Regions from separate parts of the Streptomyces sp. A2-16 genome, predicted to be linked through region 1. Evidence: riboswitches for the same ligand, from Rfam matches in the RefSeq annotation. Region 1 holds a riboswitch; the other holds the start of a gene.
The links. Region 1 has a riboswitch for cyclic di-AMP ahead of IOD14_RS03750 (transglycosylase SLT domain-containing protein). Riboswitches for the same ligand answer to the same signal wherever they lie in the genome.
Positions count from the first base shown of each region.

Region 2: linked by a shared signal. The riboswitch ahead of IOD14_RS28710 (C40 family peptidase) and the one ahead of IOD14_RS03750 (transglycosylase SLT domain-containing protein) in region 1 are both predicted to bind cyclic di-AMP.

Region 1 covers NZ_CP063808.1:788,305-792,808, reverse strand. Annotated here, with positions in the region: gene IOD14_RS03760 (polyprenyl synthetase family protein) at 1-194, opposite strand, end outside; gene IOD14_RS03755 (CocE/NonD family hydrolase) at 485-2,479, shown strand; cyclic di-AMP (ydaO/yuaA leader) riboswitch at 2,747-2,919, shown strand; gene IOD14_RS03750 (transglycosylase SLT domain-containing protein) at 2,925-3,407, shown strand; gene IOD14_RS03745 (HAD family hydrolase) at 3,414-4,226, opposite strand; gene IOD14_RS03740 (LacI family DNA-binding transcriptional regulator) at 4,491-4,504, opposite strand, start outside.
Region 2 covers NZ_CP063808.1:6,405,755-6,410,258, reverse strand. Annotated here, with positions in the region: gene IOD14_RS28730 (DUF397 domain-containing protein) at 39-260, opposite strand; gene IOD14_RS28725 (helix-turn-helix transcriptional regulator) at 270-1,130, opposite strand; gene IOD14_RS28720 (ATP-binding protein) at 1,345-1,803, shown strand; gene IOD14_RS28715 (DUF6328 family protein) at 1,876-2,469, opposite strand; gene IOD14_RS28710 (C40 family peptidase) at 2,564-3,037, opposite strand; cyclic di-AMP (ydaO/yuaA leader) riboswitch at 3,041-3,252, opposite strand; gene IOD14_RS28705 (hypothetical protein) at 3,553-3,858, opposite strand; gene IOD14_RS28700 (ATP-dependent Clp protease proteolytic subunit) at 3,866-4,501, opposite strand.

The DNA of each region.
Region 1 (4,504 bases):
GCGAGCATCACGAGCAACGGCCGGAACCGCTTCCCGCCCGCCCGCACCAGATGCTGGGCGGCCTCCGTGATGAAGGGAACCTCGCTCTTGGTGGCCTCGAGCAATCCCTCCTCGACAGCCGCCAATCCGGCCTGGACATCGGCTTCCAGAGCCTGGTCCCGCACGCTCAGCCCGAACGGCCCGACGACGGTCACGAGGGGTCTCCTGTCTGCTGGTGTCTTCTGGCGGTCACACGGAATGTCGATAGGTCGCTGCCATCACTCAAGTCAGCGTATCCGGTCACCTTTGGATCACCGATAGCGCCCGCCCCGTCCATGCCAGGCGGTATCGGATCACGACCGGTATGTTTTTGATCACCTGAAAAGAACGGATATCCATCGACTTGTAGGGAAGTAGTCGCGCGTGTCCCGAACCGGCGCCGAGATCGGGCCCCGGCCGCACCGCGCCGTGCTCCCGGTGCACTGAGACCGACGGGACCCCACCGATGCGCATCCGTACGTCCTTCCCCTACGAGACGGCCCACGAGGACATCCGTGTCCCGCTCGCCGACGGGACGCGCCTGTACGCACGCGTGTGGCGGCCCCTCACCCCCGAACGGGTACCCGCGATCCTCGAGTACCAGCCGTATCGCCTCACCGACCGGACCGCGCCCCGCGACCGGCAGCGCCACCCCTGGTACGCGGGCCACGGCTACGCCTCCGTCCGCGTGGACGTGCGCGGGCACGGCAACAGCGAGGGCGTCCCGGGCGATGCGTACTCGGCGACCGAACTCGCCGACGGGGTCGAGGTCGTCAACTGGCTGGCCGCGCAGCCCTGGTGCGACGGCCGGGTCGGCATGTTCGGCATCTCCTGGGGCGGCTTCACCTCCCTGCGGATCGCGGCCCTCGCACCCGAGCCGCTCAAGGCGGTCGTCACGGTGTGCTCCACCGACGACCGCTATGACAACGACGTGCACTACCTGGGAGGTTCCGTCCTCGCGGTGGACATGCACGCGTGGGCGGCGACGATGCTCGCCCTCGTCTGCCGCCCGCCGGATCCGCTGTACGCGGGCGAGGCGTGGCGGGACCTGTGGCTCGAGCGCCTGGAACAGGTCGACCCGTTCCTCCACACCTGGCTCGACCACCAGACCCGCGACGACTACTGGCGGCGGGGCAGCGTCCGCGAGGGCCTCGGCACGATCGGCGCGGCCGTCCTCGCGGTGGGCGGCTGGCACGACCCGTACCGTGACACGGTCCTCCGGCTCGTCGAGCACCTGCCGGCCGACCGCGTTCGGGGAATCGTCGGCCCCTGGTCCCACCAGTACCCGGACCGCGGCCGGCCGCCCGGCCCGGCGATCGGCTTCCTCCAGGAGACCCTGCGCTGGTGGGACCAGCACCTCAAGGGCGTCGACACCGGCGTCATGCGAGAACCGCTCCTGCGCTCCTACGTCGTGGACTCCCACTCCCCGGCGACGGTCCACGCCACCCTGCCGGGCCGCTGGGTCGGCGAACCGGCCTGGCCTTCCCCGAACGTGACGACGGTGTCGTACGGCCTTCAGGGCGCCCCCGTCCTGGTCCGCTCCCCGCAGCACACGGGCGTGGACGCCGGCCGGTTCCTCCCGTTCGGGAACGACGCGGACCTGCCGCCGGACCAGCGGGAGGAGGACGCCCGCTCGGCCTGCTTCGAGTTCGCGGTGGGCGAGGAGACATGGGTGCTGGGGCAACCCAGGGTGCGGCTCAGGGTGACCTCGGAGGTGTCGCGCGGGCAGGTCGTCGCGCGGCTGTGCGACGTGGCCCCCGACGGGTCGTCGACCCTCGTGACCCGGGGCGCGCTGAACCTCTCCGCACGCCATGGCCAGGACCGGGTGGTGCCCTGGGAGCCGGGGGCCACGCAGGAGGTGACGCTCGCGCTGAACGGCATCGGGCACGCCTTCCCGCCGGGCCACCGCATCCGGCTGGCCGTCTCCTCCGCGTACTGGCCGTGGATCTGGCCGCAGCCCGGGTCGCAGGCGGGGTTCATGTTGGACCCGGCGGGCAGCTTCCTCGAACTGCCGGTACGCGCGCGTGAGGCGTCCTCGGACATCGTGTTCGAGGAGCCGGAGCAGTCCGCGCCGCTGGGGGCCGGCCTCCCGGCCACGCTGGACGAGCCCCGCCCGGAGCGCCTGGTCGTCCGTGACGTGGCCAAGGGCGAGTGGCGCCTGGAGGTCGACCCCCGCGGCGGCGGCACGCGCGTGTACCCCGACGGTCTGGAGTGCACCGAGGAAGCGCTGGAGACGTACACCGTCGACGAGAACGATCCCCTGTCCGCCCGCACCCGCTCGGACCGGTCGATCCGGCTGCACCGGCCGGAGCTCGCGTGGGACACCACCGTCCGCTCCCGCTCGGAGATCACCTGTGACGGGACGGATTTCCGCACCGCGAACGAGGTGGTCTGCACCGAGGGCGGCGAGGTGGTCTTCCACCGGACGTGGGAGAAGCGGATCCCACGGACTGCCGGTTGACTATGAGTTGAGCCCCTTGCCCGTTTTGCACGTCTTGCGCACGGGCGTGACTTGACTCACTCGGGCTGACGGGTCGACGGATATCCGGAACCATTCAATCCGCCTTCCCTTGCGTGCCAGTTGAGGCTTGCGGCCGCAAAGGATCAAGTGCCCCAAATGCCACCGACCAAGGTCAATAGGCGCGGCATGTGAATTCACCACTTGTTCCGGACATGTGCTCTCGCATACGTTCCCGGCCTGTCGGGCGGACGCCGAATCCTGCCACCGCCCGTACACCCACCGAGATCCAGGGCAGGAGCGGGGGAACCAGGTAGGTCGCCGTACCGGGCGTCTTCGGACATACCGGCACGGCTTGGGGTGAAGTCGCGTCTTTCGTGGGCGTGGCCGGGCAGCTCCCGCCCGAACCCGACAGCTCACCTCGCAGGCGACGGAGAGGAACTTCGCCATGCCCGCTGCCGCTCAGCACCGCGCTCCCCGCAGGAACCGTCTCGTCCGCAAGCTCGCCGTCGCCGGCACCGGAGTCGCCGTCCTCGCGCTCCCCCTCATCGGCGCGACCAGCGCGTCCGCGGCCACCCCGACCGTGCAGACCGCAACCACGCTCGGCTACCCCAACACCCTCGACGGCTGGATCCGGGCCTCCCTCGCCGTCATGGCGGAGCACGGGATTCCCGGCTCCTACGACGGTATCTACCGCAACGTCATCCGCGAGTCCTCCGGCAACCCCTGGGCCATCAACCTCTGGGACTCCAACGCGGCCGCCGGCACGCCCTCCAAGGGTCTGCTCCAGGTGATCGACCCGACCTTCAACGCGTACCACGTGGCGAACACCTCGTGGGACCCGTACGACCCGGTCGCCAACATCACCGCGGCCTGCAACTACGCGGCCCAGCGGTACGGGTCCATCGACAACGTGTGGGGCGCGTACTAGGCCGTATCAGCCCTGCGGAAACAGTCTTTCGAGGACGACGGCGACGCCGTCGTCCTCGTTCGACAGGGTCACCTCGTCGGCCACGGCCTTGAGTTCGGGATGGGCGTTGGCCATCGCCACGCCGTGGGCCGCCCAGTCGAACATGGGGATGTCGTTGGGCATGTCCCCGAAGGCGATCGTCACCTCGGGTCCCAGGCCCAGGTGTTCGGCGGCCAGCGCGAGGCCCGTCGCCTTGGTGATGCCGCATGGCTGGAGTTCGACGGTCCCGGGCCCCGACATGGTGACCGTCGTCAACAAACCCACCACCGAGCGGGCCGTGACCGCCAACTCGTCGTCCGACAGGTAGGGATGGCGCAGCAGGACCTTGCTGATCGGCTCGCACCACAGGTCGTCGCGCCGGTTGACCCGCACCGCGGGCAGCGTCGGATGGGGCATCAGATAGCCCGGTTCGATCAGGGTGAGCCCGTCCACACCGTCCTGGTCGACGGCCGCGTACACCTGCCCCACCTCGGCCTCGATCTTGCCGAGCGCGGTCTCGGCCAGCTCCCGGTCCAGGGTCACCGACCAGAGCAGACGGTCCGCGCCGGCGTCGTACACCTGCGCGCCCTGTCCGCACACCGCGAGCCCCGTGCTGCCGAGGTCGTCGAGGAGCGGCCGCACTCTGGGTGCCGGCCGCCCTGTCACCACGAGATGCCGGGCCCCACTCGCCGCCACCCTCGCGAGCGCGGCCAGCGACCGGTCGGAGAGGGTGTCGTCGGCACGGAGCAGCGTGCCGTCCAGGTCGGTGGCGATGAGTGAATATGCGGTGGAGGCGGCCATGATCAGAGAATACGGATGGTTGGCCCCTCCGACTCGACGCGAACCGGACGGCTGCTGCTTTCACATCCGTTGACGGCAGTTCCGGTTCCGGGGGCGCGGCGGTGCGGGCATGTCCCCTACGGTTCCGCCCGGTTGACGCGGCGAGCCGGGTACGGCCGGGAAGTGCGGGACGGACTGTGCCGGCGTGCCCCGTGACACGGTGACCGTTCGCGCCCCCGCCTGCCCTGTGCCGCCCGGCCGTCGAACCGTCCAGTCCGCGGAGCGCTACGCCGAGTCCC
Region 2 (4,504 bases), 5.6 Mb from region 1:
TCGGCGTGACACGGCCGTGCGCCGGACGGACCGGGGGGTCAGAACGCGGCCGTGAAGCCCGCCCAGCTCTCGGGGGAGAAGAGCAGTGCGGGTCCTTCCGGATTCTTGGAGTCGCGCACGGCGAGCAGCCCGGCGCACGGCCCGGCCGAGGGCCTCGCCGTCTCGACGCAGTTGTTCGCGCCGGTGCTGTAGCTGCTGCGCAGCCAGCGCACTTCGGGCAGTTCGCTGCTGGAGGTTACGTTCCGAGGCAGTGCAGACATGGTGCCTCCTTACATGCCGTCACCCATCGCGGCGAGGTAGTCCAACGAGTCCTCGGGCGAAAGGGCGTGCATCCGAAGGGTGTTGAAGGCCTCGGTGTAGGCCTGGAGGTCTTCTTTCCGTTCGAGATAGAGGCTACTCGTCAAGTGGTCGAGAACAACCACATCCAGATCAGAAGTGCGCGAGAATGAGAAGATTACGAAAGGCCCGGTGATGCCCACATGCGCCCCGGCCGTGAACGGCAGTACCTGCAGCCGCACTTGAGGCAGCCGCGCCGCCTCCACGAGTCTCTTCAACTGCCGGGCCATCACCTCGGGTCCGCCGACCTCCCGCCGCAGCACCGCCTCGTCCAGGACGGCGCTCAACTCCAGAGGCGGTTGCGCACGAAGGATGTCCTGCCGGGCCAGCCGGACCTCGACCAGGGCGTCGAGCCGTTCGTCGTCGAGGCCGTCCACCGCGGCCCGGGTCACCGCGCGGGCGTACTCGGGCGTCTGGAGCAGCCCGGGCACGACCGAGGTCTCCAGGGTGCGCATCGCGCTCGCCTGGGACTCCAGACTGATGAAGTCCCGGTACGTCGGCGGCAGGACACCCCGGTACGCGTGCCACCAGTGGTGCCGGCCACCGCCCTCGTCGGAGCCCGCCAATACCAGTAGCAGCTCCCGCAGATTCACGTCCCCCACGCGATAGGCGTCGAGAAGTAACCGCACATCGGCCGGTTTCACCCCGCTGGCACCGGTCTCGATCCGGCTCACTTTCGACTGGTGCCAGCCCACGAGCCGGGCCGCCTCACCGCTGGTGAGCCCCGCACTCGCGCGCAGCGCACGCAGTTCGGCGCCCAGTTTCCGGCGGCGTACCGCGGGACCGTGCTGCATGGCGCTACTCCTTACTCCCTACGAGCCGCCCAAATACGGTCTCGCGTCGCAGAGTTCACCGCTTCGAGCGACAGATATATGCATATCTTGGTGGATCGGCACCCGTCACCGCCCCGGTAATGGCACTCTGACGATGAACCACCAGTCCGGGACCGTACTCGAACCATCCGCACCGTGTCGGACTCCGGTCCCGTGGGAAAAGGACGACGTCGCCATGGCAGATCACCTGGAAGCATCCGTCACTCTGCCGAGCGAACCCGCTTCGGTCTCCGCGGCCCGCACCTATGTCCTGAGCACCCTGGCGGAGTGGGGGCTGCCACCCACCACGGACGCCGCCGAGACCGTCCGGCTCATCGTCTCCGAACTCGCCACCAACGCCGTACAGCACACTTTCGGGCAGTCACCCACCTTCACGGTGGACATCGAGCTGGACCGTGACGAACACCTGCGCATCGGCGTCACCGACAGCCATCCCCGTTTCCCCAAGCGCCTGCCGGCCGCGGTCCAGCAGGACAACGGGCGGGGGATGGTGATCATCCGCTGGCTCGCCGCGGAGTCCGGCGGCAAGCTGAGAGTCAGGCCCACCCGGGAAGGCGGCAAGACCGTCTCCATCGAACTCCCGTGGACCGTACCGGCGCAGCCGGTCACGGCGGCGGGGCAGCAGGAGCCGTAGAAGCCGTCACACCGGGCGCGCGCCCTCCAGCAGCCGCGTGCCCACCGGAGCGCTGCAAGAGATGTCCCTGGGTCACCGCGAGCGCGTCGACGGCTCTCGGGGTGAGGCTCCCGCCCGAGCTGCGGTTCGCGGCCTGATGACCTCGCGCGGCACCGGCCGTAGGGCCGGGTGCGACACAGCCGCCCTGCGTTCCTCGGCGAGACCCGCCCGTCGGACCAGACGGGGAAGCAGCCACCACAGGCCCAGACACACCAGCAGGGTCGCCGCGCCCGCGGCCGCTCCTCCGGCCCGGCCCGTCGTCACGTCCACCACGGAGCCGGTGAAGACGAGGACCAGTACTGCCATGCCGACCGTGGCCAACCGGGAGGAGACCTGCACGATGCGGGCCTTGGCGCCGCGCTGGAAGAGGGAGCGGTGCAGGGCCGCCGGTGCGGTGAACAGAGCCGCCGCGACGACCGCCAGCAGCAGTGTGGTGACGTAGGTGGCCCGCTGGAAGGTGTCCAGCGACGGGAAGCGCTGGGTGAAGGCCAGGGTCAGCAGAAAGGCGAAGAGGATCTGCACCCCGGTCTGGGTGACGCGCAGCTCCTGGAGCAGCTCGCCGAAATTGCGGTCGGCGCGCTCCAGCGGCGTCTCGTTGCGGGCGGTGCACGGGCGATGGTCGGCCATGACGGTACGGGTGACCGGCTCGGCCCGTGTCAAGCGTCCCGGGGGACCCGAGAGGGCGACGGAATGTCAGGTCTGCGCCGCCCCCTCGGGGGCGTCACTTGACCCGGCCGTACCAGACGCTCTTCGTCCAGATCTTCTGCAGCCTCACCACGTCCCCGGTCTTCGGGGCGTGCCAGATCTTTCCCTTCCCGGCGTAGATGCCGACGTGGTAGACGTTCGAACCCGAGTGGAAGAACACCAGGTCGCCGGCCTTGCGGCTGCCTGCGCCGATGTGGCGGGTCTTGTTGTACTGCTGGGCAGCCGTGCGCGGGAGCTTCTTGCCCGCCTTCTTGAACGAGTACAGCGTGAGCCCTGAGCAGTCGAAGCGGCGGGGCCCCGTGGCGCCGTACTTGTACGGCGAGCCCTTCTTCGAGGCCGCGACCTTGAGTGCCTTCGTCGCCGGCGTCGCGGCGGCGGCGTCTGCTGCGACACCCGGAACCACGACGGAGCCGCCCACTGCGGCGATGGCGAAGGCCGAGGCCGTACCGGCTCGGACCATCAGCGACGGGACACGATTGAGCGCAGTCATGCGCAACCCTTCGTCAGCCGCCTGTGAAGGATGACCTGTCGGATTCGGGCTGGCGAAGTTGCCCGGCCGCTGACGCGGCTTCACCCCAAGGGCTGCTCGGCCCGGTCATGGCGTGACCGTTCCGGCGACCCGTCGTGCTTGGGTCCTCCACTCCTGCCGATCCACTCCTGTCGACCGGTCATCCGGGCGGCGGCAGGACTCGGCGTCCGCCCGGATCGCCCCGCCGCTGCGGCGGGGGCTTGTCGTCAGACAGGGATCTTGGCGTACGGAAGTGCGAAAAGCCCAACGGAACCGGGGATTTGTGGTGTTACTCACCACTCACCCGTTTGGGTGAACGCCCCTTCGAGCGAAGGGGCGTTCGGCGGTCAGAGGCCCCCGGACCTGCACAGAAACTCCTCACTCCGGCACCGGATCATGCGTGTCGCGCACGTTCGGTGCTCGCGAAAAAGGAGCCGCGTCTCCGCCAATAGGGGGTACGTCTTTTGGTCCGTTTCAACTCAGGTCCGGACGCCACGTCAATTGCCGGACTCGGGCGGCACGGTGACTCTGGCCGTGCGCCGCTCGCCGTCCAGGACCCGCAGGGCCCGCGCGAGTGTCGCGGCATGCAGGTCGCGTTCGCCCCGGGCGTGCATCAGTACGAGCGCGTCGCGCAGCTCGGCCGCCCTGCTCACCAGCGCCTGCGCCGCGCGCAGTCCGCCGTAGGTGTCCTCGCACCGGGCCGGGTTGATCCTGCCCAGCAGGTCGACCACGTCGAGGTAACGGTCGATCAGTTCGCCCTCGGCGCGGGTGAGCGCGGGCAGCGGTGGCAGGTCCGGGATCATCGAGGCCTCACCTCGCGCCCGGCGTGGTGCGCGAGGACTTGCGGCTCGGGACGATCGCGTCCGCAAGGCCGTGGTCCAGGGCGCCCTGCGCGTCCAGGATCTTGTCCCGCTCGATGTCAGCGCTCACCTGCTCGGGGCTGCGCCCGGTGTGCCGCACCAGCATCTCCTCCAGGCGGCCCCGCACCCGGATCAACTCGTCGGCCTGGATCGCCAGATCGCTGGCCTGCCCCTGTATCGGCTCGCTCAGCGCGGGCTGGTGGATCACCACTCGGGCGCCCGGCAGCACGGACCGCTTGCCCGGGGTGCCCGCGGCCAGCAGCACCGCCGCGGAGGACCCCGCCTGTCCGAGGCAGGTCGTCTCCACGTCGCAACTGACGTACTGCATCGTGTCGTAGATCGCCGACATCGCGCTGAACGAGCCGCCGGGGGAGTTGATGTACAGCGCGATGTCCCGGTCCGGGTCCTGGTACTCGAGGTACATGAACTGCGCCATCAGATCGTTCGCCGAGGTGTCGTCGATCGGTGTCCCGAGGAAGACGATCCGCTCCTCCAGCAGCTTCGAGTACGGATCCATCGTCTTCTGCCCGAAGCTCGTGCGCTCATGGAACTCGGGCAGGACGTAACGGGCGGTCGGTCGGGTCATGGG